DNA from 2 places in the Rhizobacter sp. P3_C12 genome. Region 2 is predicted to be linked to the other one. Evidence: riboswitches for the same ligand, from Rfam matches in the RefSeq annotation. Region 2 holds a riboswitch; the other holds the start of a gene.
What was found. A riboswitch is a leader RNA that binds a small molecule or an ion and turns the genes downstream of it on or off. The one in region 2 is predicted to bind S-adenosylhomocysteine.
Positions count from the first base shown of each region.

Region 1: another riboswitch for S-adenosylhomocysteine. It lies ahead of ahcY (adenosylhomocysteinase); the one in region 2 lies ahead of metH (methionine synthase).

Region 1 covers NZ_JBFUGW010000054.1:19,335-25,172, reverse strand. Annotated here, with positions in the region: gene AC1DXV_RS11485 (aldo/keto reductase) at 142-1,179, shown strand; gene AC1DXV_RS11480 (hypothetical protein) at 1,258-2,379, shown strand; gene AC1DXV_RS11475 (HAD-IIB family hydrolase) at 2,340-3,182, opposite strand; S-adenosyl-L-homocysteine riboswitch at 3,265-3,349, shown strand; gene ahcY (adenosylhomocysteinase) at 3,429-4,856, shown strand; gene AC1DXV_RS11465 (TlyA family RNA methyltransferase) at 4,865-5,632, shown strand; gene metF (methylenetetrahydrofolate reductase [NAD(P)H]) at 5,629-5,838, shown strand, end outside.
Region 2 covers NZ_JBFUGW010000024.1:2,418-8,255, reverse strand. Annotated here, with positions in the region: gene AC1DXV_RS06445 (homocysteine S-methyltransferase family protein) at 1-893, shown strand, start outside; gene AC1DXV_RS06440 (OmpA family protein) at 947-1,582, opposite strand; S-adenosyl-L-homocysteine riboswitch at 1,701-1,776, shown strand; gene metH (methionine synthase) at 1,877-4,591, shown strand; gene AC1DXV_RS06430 (DUF1800 domain-containing protein) at 4,838-5,838, shown strand, end outside.

The DNA.
Region 1 (5,838 bases), on a different contig from region 2:
ACGCGGCCGTGCATCGCCGGTCGCCGTGGTCTGGAGAAATGGGCAAGAACTCTGCAGGAACGTGCTGGCGCGGCGGCGGCCCGCGGCGGGACACTGCCGCCCTGGCCCCGCTCCCCGGGGCAACGTCACAAGGAGCTGGACATGCAACATCGCAAGCTGGGCCGCACCGGCCTGTTCGTTTCGGAGCTGTGCCTGGGCACGATGACCTTCGGTGGGACCGGTGGCATCTGGAGCCAGATCGGCAAGCTGCAGCAGGACGAGGCCGATGCGCTGGTGGGCCGCGCGCTCGATGCCGGCATCAACTTCATCGACACCGCCGACGTCTATTCCGAAGGGCTGTCGGAGCAGATCACCGGCCAGGCGCTGCGCAACCTGAAGGTGCCGCGCGACAAGGTGGTCGTCGCCACCAAGGTGTTCGGCGAGACCGGCGCCAAGGGCGTCAATTCGTCGGGCATGTCGCGCTTTCACATCATGGACGGCGTGAAGGCGAGCCTGAAGCGCCTGCAGCTGGAGCACATCGACCTGTACCAGATCCACGGCTTCGACCCGTCGACGCCGATCGACGAGGCGGTGCACGCGATGGACACGCTGGTGCAGCAGGGGCATGTGCGCTATGTGGGCGTGTCGAACTGGGCGGCGTGGCAGATCGCGAAGGCGCTGGGCATTGCCGAGCGCGACGGCAAGGCGCGCTTCGAATCGCTGCAGGCCTACTACACGATCGCCGGGCGCGACCTGGAGCGCGAGATCGTGCCGATGCTGCGCAGCGAGCAGGTCGGGCTGCTGGTGTGGAGCCCGCTGGCCGGCGGCCTGCTGAGCGGCAAGTACGGGCGCGACGGCCAGGGTGCCGAGCAGGGCAGCCGGCGCACCACCTTCGATTTCCCGCCGGTGAATCGGGCGCGTGCCGACGATTGCATCGGCGTGATGCGCGGCATCGCCGAGGCGCACGGCGTGTCGGTGGCGCGGGTCGCGCTGGCCTGGGTGCTGCACCAGCCGGCCGTCAGCAGCGTGATCATCGGGGCCAAGCGAGTCGAGCAGCTGGACGACAACATCGCGGCGACGGCCTTGAAGCTGAACGCCGACGAGTTGGCGGCGCTGGACCAGGTCAGCGCGCTGCCGGCGGAGTACCCGGGGTGGATGCTGGCGCGGCTGGCGGGGCAGCGGGCGGCGCGGCTGGGGTGATCCGTCAGGGGTGGGGAAGCGGAACTCTCTGGTGCGGCATGGTCACCCAACAACTCCATCCCATTGAGGCTGCAGGTCATGTTGAAAGTGAAAGAGCGATTCCGACTTCTTGTACAGAAGAATGGATATACAGAGAGAGTGAGTGATTCTGACGGTGAAGATCAGCCTCCCAACGGAATTGGGCGACGGACAATAGAAATCCGCCAGAACGCCCGCAAGAAGACGAGCGAGGCAAAACTCTCGTTCGCGGAGTCTTCTGCCGATGAGGAGACTTCGCCGGTGCGAAAGACATCCGACCAAGTAGTCGGCAGGGCAAAGCGAGGGTCCCAATCTCCGCCGCAACAATTCTCCAACCTTGCGCGCGATCGCCTCCAGCGTGGAGGGCATGTCTTCGACTCGAAGGCATGCTCCGAGAATCGCGAAACATTCCGTGAGTGCGCTTGGGCGTTGCTTGATGGCGGACGGAACACACGCTTGTCCCAGGATGACGTGCTGAGCCACCTCCGGATGGCGACTTTTGCGGTCAATCTGGGGGCGGAGTTCCTCGACGGCGACCAGGTTTTCTTGCGTGAGTTCTCAAGCCGGTGTCTGGCGCTCGAAACGAGATACCCGAGCAACAAGGACATCGCTGCACTTGCCGAGTCGCTGAGCGGCTGGAGCACAAGCCTTGCGAAAGATTTGGATGAGCGTGGCACCGCTCGGACCACTGTCGTGGTGGGGCCGTTCCCGCAATACGGGTCCCGCGATGGGGAGTTGGAGCCGAAGGAGGCCACTCCCAGCATCAAAAAGCGCCGGATTGAGTTTCTCCGAGGTGCCGTTTTCAAAGTGCAGAATTTGAAGGACGCGAGTGCTGCCGATCTGGTTGCCTTGTTGCAAGGCTCCAGAGAAGACGTCGGTCCGAAATACGGAGCTCGTCAGCAACTTCGGCTTTGCGCGCACGTGATGAGGCACCGCCGCGATCTGGGCCCTCAGGAGCGATTGCAGGTTCTCGCTCACGCTGTTGTGGCGATGCGGGAACAACCGAATTTGAGCCTGGAAGACCAAGGCAAGGCCATGACACTGTTCAAGCAGGTCAGACGGTCTCTCGTGGACGGCGATTTCGGCGAGAACTCGGAGCACGCAGCCGCTTGGCTGTACGAGTTCGGGCAGCGAGTGGTGAACTACGGCAACGAGGAAGGGAAGTTGCGGGCGCTGTCTTGAGTTGCGCGCAGCGTCTGGGCCACCTCCGCGAATCCCTTGCCCCGCTCCCCGAGGGTCAGGTACGCCGGCCATGTGTGCAACCGATCCGCGAACTGCATCAGGTTCGCGACCCCCACGCTGACCGGGAAGTGCCCGAACATCGCCTGGTCGTTCGTCGAATCGCCGACGTAGGCCCAGGCGGGGGTCTCGGCATCGAGCGAACGCCCGAGCAACCGTTGCACGATCCAGCGCGCGCCGCTCAGCTTGTCGTGCTCGCCGTACCAGCCGTTGATGTGGATCGAGCTGACGGTGGCGTTCATGCCCTCGCTGCGCATCACCTGCAGCACCGCGTCAATCTGCGGCTGCGTCAGGTGGGCGAACTCGCTGTGGTCGACGGCGATGTCGGTGACGCGGCCGGCGCTGTCCTGCGCGAGCGCCGTGCCGGGCACCTCGTCGAGCACGCGCTGTGCGGTGCGCCGCAGGCGCAGCGTGTTGCGGGCGCGGGTGTCCTCGTCTTGCGCGTACTCGATCTGCAGACGGCCCGTCGCATCGCGGAACAGCGCGACCGCGCCGTTCTCCGCGACGATCGCGTCGATCGGCCAGTCGCGCGCGAACGGCTCGCTCCAGCCCATCGGCCGGCCGGTGATCGCGATCACCGGCAGCCCGGCGTCGCGCAGCGCCTGCAAGGCGGCCAGCGCCTCGGGCTCGATCGCGCCGTCGCGCGTCAGCGTGTCGTCGATGTCGGTCAGCACGCCGCGCACGCTGCGGGCCAGTTCGGGGCTCAGTTCTGAAAGGGGGCGAGGACGGCGCGGGGCGAGGGACATGCCCCGCAGTCTTGCACGACCCGCGGCCAAAACGCACGCAACGCACTGGAATCCGCCCGATCCGGCGACTACAATCCCTGCACTTTCCGAGGAGCGTTGCAAGGCCGGTTGTCGTCACGACAGCCGCCCCAGGCTCGGGAATTCAAATGCAACCGCGCTCACCCGCACGATGGTCCCTCGTGGGTGAGTCATGACATCCCCCCTTTGCCGACTGCGTGCGGGTTCCCTGAACGACTGGAGCCCGACATGAACGCTGTTCTCAAGCCTTCCCAAGACCACGCCATCGCCGACATCTCGCTTGCCGCCTGGGGCCGCAAGGAGATCCGCATCGCCGAGACCGAGATGCCCGGCCTGATGGCCATCCGCGAGGAATTCGCGAAGACGCAGCCGCTGAAGGGCGCGCGCGTCACCGGCTCGCTGCACATGACGATCCAGACCGCCGTGCTGGTCGAGACGCTGCAGGCACTCGGCGCCCAGGTGCGCTGGGCCTCGTGCAACATCTTCTCGACGCAGGACCACGCCGCCGCGGCGCTGGTCGAGAAGGGCACCCCCGTCTTCGCCTACAAGGGCGAGAACTTGGTCGACTACTGGGACTACACCCACCGCATCTTCGACTTCGGCCCGAAGGGCAGCGAAGGCGAAGGCCCGAACATGATCCTCGACGACGGCGGCGACGCCACGCTGCTGATGCACCTGGGCCAGCGCGCCGAGAAGGACATCAGCGTGCTCGACAAGCCCGGCAGCGAGGAAGAGACCTGCCTGTTCGCGAGCATCAAGGCCAAGCTCGCGCAGGACCCGACCTGGTACACCCGCAAGAGCGCGCAGATCCAGGGCGTGACCGAAGAGACCACCACCGGCGTGCACCGCCTGAAGGAAATGAGCGCGAAGGGCACGCTGCTGTTCCGCGCGATCAACGTGAACGACTCGGTCACGAAGAGCAAGTTCGACAACCTGTACGGCTGCCGCGAATCGCTGGTCGACGGCATCAAGCGCGCCACCGACGTGATGATCGCCGGCAAGGTGGCCTGCGTGGCCGGCTATGGCGACGTGGGCAAGGGCTCGGCCCAGGCGCTGCGTGCGCTGAGCGCCCAGGTGTGGGTGACCGAGATCGACCCGATCAACGCGCTGCAGGCCGCGATGGAAGGCTACAAGGTCGTGACGATGGAGTACGCCGCCGACAAGGCCGACATCTTCGTGACGACCACCGGCAACAAGGGCGTGATCCGCCATGAGCACATGGCCGCGATGAAGGACCAGGCGATCGTCTGCAACATCGGCCACTTCGACAACGAGATCGACATCGCGGCGATCGAGAAGTACGAGTGGGAAGAGATCAAGCCGCAGGTCGACCACGTGATCTTCCCGGATGGAAAACGCATCATCCTGCTGGCCAAGGGCCGCCTCGTGAACCTCGGCTGCGGCACCGGCCACCCGAGCTTCGTGATGAGCTCGAGCTTCGCCAACCAGACGATCGCGCAGATCGAGCTGTTCACGCGGCCCGAGAAGTACGAAGTCGGCCAGGTCTACGTGCTGCCCAAGCACCTCGACGAGAAGGTCGCCCGCCTGCACCTGAAGAAGGTCGGCGCGATGCTGACCGAGCTGACGGACGAGCAGGCCGCGTACATCGGCGTGCCCAAGCAAGGCCCGTACAAGCCCGACACCTACCGCTACTGATCCGACCCATGCGCATCGACCAGCTGCTCGTCTCCGCGGGGCTGGCGCCCACCCGATCGGCCGCCCAACGGCTGATCGAGCGAGGCGCCGTCCGCTGGCTCGGCCCCAAGGGCTGGGCTGTTCCCAAGAAGGCCGGCGAGGACGTGCCGGAAGGCTGCGAGCTCGAGATCACCGACGACGCGGAGCTGCGCTTCGTGTCGCGTGGCGGGCTCAAGCTGGAAGGTGCGCTCAAGCATTGCAAGATCGACGTGACCGGCCTCGATTGCCTGGATGCGGGCCAGAGCACCGGTGGCTTCACCGATGCCCTGCTGCAGGCCGGTGCAGCCCGCGTGGCCGGCATCGACGTCGGCCACGGGCAGTTGCACCCGAAGCTGCAGGCCGATGCGCGGGTGCAGTGCTTCGAAGGCGTCAATGCGCGCGACGTGACCGGCTCGGCCTTCGAGGCCGCGTCGACGCCGCACGGCTTCGGCTTCGTCACCGGTGACCTGTCGTTCATCACGTCGACGCACGTGCTGCCCACGCTGGCGCACTACCTGGCGCCCACGGGGCACCTGCTGCTGCTGATCAAGCCGCAGTTCGAGCTGCAGCCGGCGCAGATCGGCAAGGGTGGCATCGTCAAGGACGAACGGCATTTCGCCGAGGTCGAGACGCGCATCCGCAAGGCCTGCAGGGAGCAGTTCCTCCAGGTGCGCGCCTATTTCCAGAGCCCGATCAAGGGCAGCAACGGCAACACCGAGTTCTTCGTGTGGGCCGTGCCGTCCGAGGATGTTGCATGAACCGAGTTCCCGTCAGTCTGGAGTTCTTTCCGCCGAAGACGCCCGAGGGCGTCACCAAGCTCGCGGCCGTGCGCCAGCAGCTGTATGCGTTGAAGCCGAGCTTCTGCTCCGTCACGTATGGCGCCGGCGGCTCGACGCAGGACGGCACGCTGGCGGCCGTGCAGGCGATCCTGGCCGAGGGCGTCGAGGCGGCCTCGCACTTCACC
Region 2 (5,838 bases):
TGAAGGGCAACAACGAGCTGCTGCAGTTCACGCGGCCCGACGTGATCCGCGAGATCCATGAGCAGTACCTCGCGGCCGGCGCCGACCTGATCGAGACCAACACCTTCGGCGCGACCAGCGTCGCGCAGGACGACTACGGGCTGGGCGAGGTGGCGCGCGAGATGAACGTGGTGGCCGCGCGGCTCGCGCGCGAGGCCTGCGACAAGTACGCCACGCCCGACAAGCCGCGCTTCGTGGCCGGCGCCCTCGGCCCGACGCCGCGCACCGCGAGCATCAGCCCGGACGTGAACGACCCCGCCGCGCGCAACGTGAGCTTCGACGAACTGCGTGCCGCGTACTACGAGCAGGCGGCGGGGCTGCTCGAAGGCGGCTGCGACCTGTTCCTGGTGGAGACGATCTTCGACACGCTGAACGCGAAGGCCGCGATCTTCGCGCTCGACGAACTGATGGAAGACACCGGCGAGCGGCTGCCGGTGATCATCTCCGGCACGGTGACCGACGCGTCGGGGCGCATCCTGTCGGGGCAGACGGTCAGCGCGTTCTGGCACAGCGTGCGCCACGCGCGGCCGATCGCGATCGGGCTGAACTGCGCGCTCGGCGCGACGCTGATGCGGCCGTACATCGAGGAGCTGGCCAAGGTGGCCGGCGACACCTTCATCAGCTGCTACCCGAACGCTGGCCTGCCGAACCCGATGAGCGACACCGGCTTCGACGAGACGCCGGAGATCACCGGCAGCCTGGTCGAGGAGTTCGCGCGCGCCGGCTTCCTGAACATCGCCGGCGGTTGCTGCGGCACGACGCCGGCGCACATCGCCGAGATCGCGAAGCGGGTCGGGAACTATCGCCCCAGGTCGCGTCACGACCCGCTGTTCTCGGGGCTCATGGCCGCGTAGCCCGGATGCCAATCCGGGATCGGTGATTCACGAAACCCGGATTGGCATCCGGYCTACTTGCTTCCCGATCGCACCGCCCGCTCGCCGATCAGGATCTCCACGCGCCGGTTCGCCGCGCGGCCGGCCTCGTCGTCGTTGCTGCCGACCGGGTCGCGCYAGCCGCGGCCGGCCACGCCGATCTTCACCGGCGACAGGCCGCGTGCCACCAGCCAGTCGCGCGCACTCGCCGCGCGGTCCAGCGACAGCGCATCGTTGCCGGCCGCCGAGCCCTTGCTGTCGGTGTGGCCGACGATGCGCAGCTCCAGCTGCGGCTGGCTGCGCAGCACCCCCGCCACCTTGTCGAGCAGCCCGGTGGCCACCGGCTTCAGCGCCGAGCGGTTCGGCTCGAAGGCGACATCGCCCGGCAGCGTGAGCCACAGGCGTTCGTCGGTCGTGCGCGCCAGCGCCATCGGCGTGCCGTTCAGGCTGGCGGCCAGCTGCCGCTCGACCGCCTCCATCTGCGGCGACCAGCTGCGCGCCACACCGGAGGCCGCCTGGCCGTAGACCGGGCCCGGTGCGGAACCGGGCACCGAGGGCGCCGGCGCCGGCAGCGGCCTGACCGGCGGTGCGCCGCAGGCAACGAGCAGTGCAGCCGCGATGGCAGCCGCGGCAACGGAAGAGCGAGCGAGGAATCGTGTGTTGTTGTTCACGGCAGAAGCAGTCCAGTCGTGGATCCCGGATTGGACACGCTCCGTGCACCACGACCGCATCAGGGGTTTGCCGAGTTGTAACCAAGGCGCTCACCGGGGTTGCCCGCATAAAATGCGCCTCTCCAAGGAGCGTTGCGACGGCGGCCCATCGGGCTGCCGCCAGGCTTGGAAGCTTGCAACCACGCTCACCCCTCGCATGATGAATCCGCATGCGCCCCGGGTGAGCTCCGGGGCGGTGCCAGCCGACCCGCCATGACCGCCTCCACACCCTCTGCCGCCCGCCCCGTTCCGCCGATGAAGCTGTCGGGGCTGGAGCCGGTGCTCATCGGACAGGGCAGCCTGTTCGTCAACATCGGCGAGCGCACCAACGTGACCGGCTCGAAGGCCTTCGCGCGGATGATCCTGAACGGCGAGTTCGAGCAGGCGCTGAGCGTGGCGCGCCAGCAGGTCGAGAACGGCGCCCAGGTGATCGACATCAACATGGACGAGGCGATGCTCGACAGCAAGGCGGCGATGGTGCGCTTCCTGAACCTGATCGCGAGCGAGCCCGAGATCGCGCGCGTGCCGATCATGATCGACAGCTCGAAGTGGGAGGTCATCGAGGCCGGCCTGAAGTGCATCCAGGGCAAGGGCATCGTCAACTCGATCTCGATGAAGGAGGGCGTCGAGCCCTTCATCCACCAGGCGAAGCTGGTGCGCCGCTACGGCGCGGCGGCCGTGGTGATGGCCTTCGACGAGAAGGGCCAGGCCGACACCTTCGAGCGCAAGGTCGAGATCTGCGAGCGCGCCTACCGGATGCTGGTCGACGAGGTCGGCTTCCCGCCGGAAGACATCATCTTCGACCCGAACATCTTCGCGATCGCGACCGGCATCGAGGAGCACGACAACTACGCGGTCGACTTCATCAACGCGACGCGCTGGATCAAGCAGAACCTGCCGGGCGCCAAGGTGTCGGGCGGCGTCTCGAACGTGAGCTTCAGCTTCCGCGGCAACGAGCCGGTGCGCGAGGCCATCCACACCGTGTTCCTGTACCACGCGATCCAGGCCGGCATGGACATGGGCATCGTCAACGCCGGCATGGTGGGCGTGTACGACGACCTCGAGCCGCAGCTGCGCGAGCGCGTCGAGGATGTGGTGCTGAACCGCCGTCCCGATGCCGGCGAGCGATTGATCGAGATCGCCGAGACCGCCAAGGGCGCCGCGAAGGACGACAGCGCCAAGCTCGCGTGGCGTGCCAAGCCGGTGCGCGAGCGCCTGAGCCACGCGCTGGTGCACGGCATCAACGACTTCATCACCGAGGACACCGAAGAGGTGTACCAGCAGATCAAGGCCGGCGGCGGCCGCCCGCTGCACGTGATCGAAGGCCCGCTGATGGATGGCATGAACGTCGTCGGCGACCTGTTCGGCCAGGGCAAGATGTTCCTGCCGCAGGTGGTCAAGAGCGCGCGCGTGATGAAGCAGGCGGTGGCCCACCTGCTGCCCTACATCGAGGAAGAGAAGCGGCTGCTGGTCGAGGCCGGCGGCGAGGCCAAGGCCAAGGGCAAGATCGTGATCGCCACCGTGAAGGGCGACGTGCACGACATCGGCAAGAACATCGTCACCGTCGTGCTCCAGTGCAACAACTTCGAGGTCGTCAACATGGGCGTGATGGTGCCCTGCCAGGACATCCTCGCGCGCGCCAAGGTCGAGGGCGCCGACATCATCGGGCTGTCCGGGCTGATCACGCCGAGCCTCGAGGAGATGCAGTACGTCGCCGCCGAGATGCAGCGCGACGAGCACTTCCGCATCAAGAAGATCCCGCTGCTGATCGGCGGCGCCACCACCAGCCGCGTGCACACGGCCGTGAAGATCTCGCCGCACTACGACGGGCCGGTGGTCTATGTGCCCGATGCGAGCCGCTCGGTCAGCGTCTGCAGCGACCTGCTGAGCGACGAGAAGGCCACCGCCTACATCGCCGAGCTGAATGCCGACTACCTGCGCGTGCGCGAGCAGCATGCGAACAAGAAGGCCACGCCGCTGGTGTCGCTGGCGCAGGCGCGTGCCAACAAGACGCCGATCGACTGGACCGGCCATGTGCCGACGGCACCGAAGTTCACCGGCCGCCGCGTGTTCCGCAATCAGGACCTGGCCGAGATCGCGCAGTGCATCGACTGGGCCCCGTTCTTCCAGACCTGGGACCTGGCCGGGCCCTACCCCGCGATCCTCACCGATGACATCGTCGGCGAATCGGCGCGCCGCGTGCTGAGCGACGGCCAGCGCATGCTGAAGCGCCTGATCGAAGGCCGCTGGCTGACGGCCAACGGCGTGATCGGGCTGTACCCGGCCAACACCGTCAACGACGACGACATCGAGATCTACACCGACGAGACGCGCAGCGAGGTGCTGATGACGTGGCACGGGCTGCGCATGCAGACAGAGCGGCCGGTGATCGACGAGAACGGGCAAAAGAAGCGCCGCCCGAACCGCTGCCTCGCCGATTTCATCGCGCCCAAGGGCTCCGGCGTGGCGGACCACATCGGCCTGTTCGCGGTGACCTCGGGCATCGGTACCGAGAAGAAGGAGAAGCAGTTCCTCGACGACCTCGACGACTACAGCGCGATCATGTTCAAGGCGCTGGCCGACCGCCTGGCCGAGGCCTTCGCCGAGCGCATGCACCAGCGCGTGCGCACCGAGTTCTGGGGCTATGCGGCCGATGAATCGCTGCGCAACGACGAGCTGATCGCCGAGAAGTACCGCGGCATCCGCCCTGCGCCCGGCTACCCCGCGTGCCCGGACCACACGGTGAAGGCCGAGATGTTCCGCGTGCTGCAGTGCGCCGACATCGGCATGGCGCTCACCGAAAGCCTCGCGATGACGCCGGCCGCCAGCGTCAGCGGCTTCTACCTCGCGCACCCCGAGGCGACGTACTTCAACGTCGGCAAGATCGGCGACGACCAGCTGCAGGATTGGTCCGCGCGCAGCGGCCAGGATGCGTCGCTGGTGAAGCGTTCGCTGTCGGCGCTGTTGTGACCGAGGGATGACGAGGCCGCGGCAACGCAGGTTGCCGTTCGTTACATCCGAAGCATCCGAACGCATCGCCGACCGTTCACGTCAGCCCGGCACACACCTCGACGCCAGATAGCCCGGTCCATCTGCCAAGGATGGGCGCTTTTCCAGCCGACACCCTGTAGGCGGTGTCCGACGATGTCGCTGGTATGTCTCCTGCACGCAAACGACCCGTATCAGGTCGTACGCACCGCACCGAGGGAGACTGAAGTGATATCGCTTCCACCGACATTCGCCATCCGCAAGACCTCCCGCCTGTGGGCCGGTGCGCTGTTGATCAGCCTGCTGGCCGCGTGCGGCGGCAACAAGAACGACGAAGAGAGCGCGGCCGACAGCGGCCCGCCGCCGACCAAGGAGGCGGCTGCGCGCTTCCTGACCCAGGCGACCTACGGCCCGACCGCGGCCGACATCGACCAGCTCGCGCAGGTCGGCTACCGGCGCTGGCTCGAGCAGCAGATGGCCAAGCCGCAGAAGCGGCACCGCGACTACATGACCGCGGCGATGAATGCCGCGGCGGCGGCCGGCACCAACGTCACCTCCAGCAACTTCATGGAGTCGTACTGGACGCAGGCGATCACCGGCGACGACCAGCTGCGCCAGCGCGCGGCCTACGTGCTGTCGCAGATCTTCGTGGTGTCGTTCGTCGATTCGACCCTGAGCAACCTGCCGCGCGGCGTGGCCGACTACTACGACGTGCTGGGCCAGCATGCGTTCGGCAACTACCGCGACCTGCTCGGGGCGATCACGATGCACCCGATGATGGGCGCCTACCTGACCAGCCTGCGCAACCAGAAGGAAGACGCGAAGACCGGCCGCGTGCCGGACGAGAACTATGCGCGCGAGATCATGCAGCTGTTCTCGATCGGCCTCTACCAGCTGAACCCCGATGGCACGGTGAAGAGCGGCAACCCCGAGACCTACACGCACGACGACATCGCCGGCCTCGCCAAGGTGTTCACCGGGCTGAGCTGGTACGCCGGCCCGAACACCGCCGACCGCACGCGCACCCGCTTCTTCGGCGGCGACGTGAACGCCGACCGCGACTGGAAGCCGATGCAGGGCTACAACAAGTACGCGAGCAACACCGATTTCCACTCGGCCACCGAGAAGAAGTTCCTCGGCAAGACCATCGCCGCGACCGACAAGCCGGACGTCGAGGGCGACATCAAGGTCGTGCTGGACACGCTGTTCAACCACCCGAACGTCGGCCC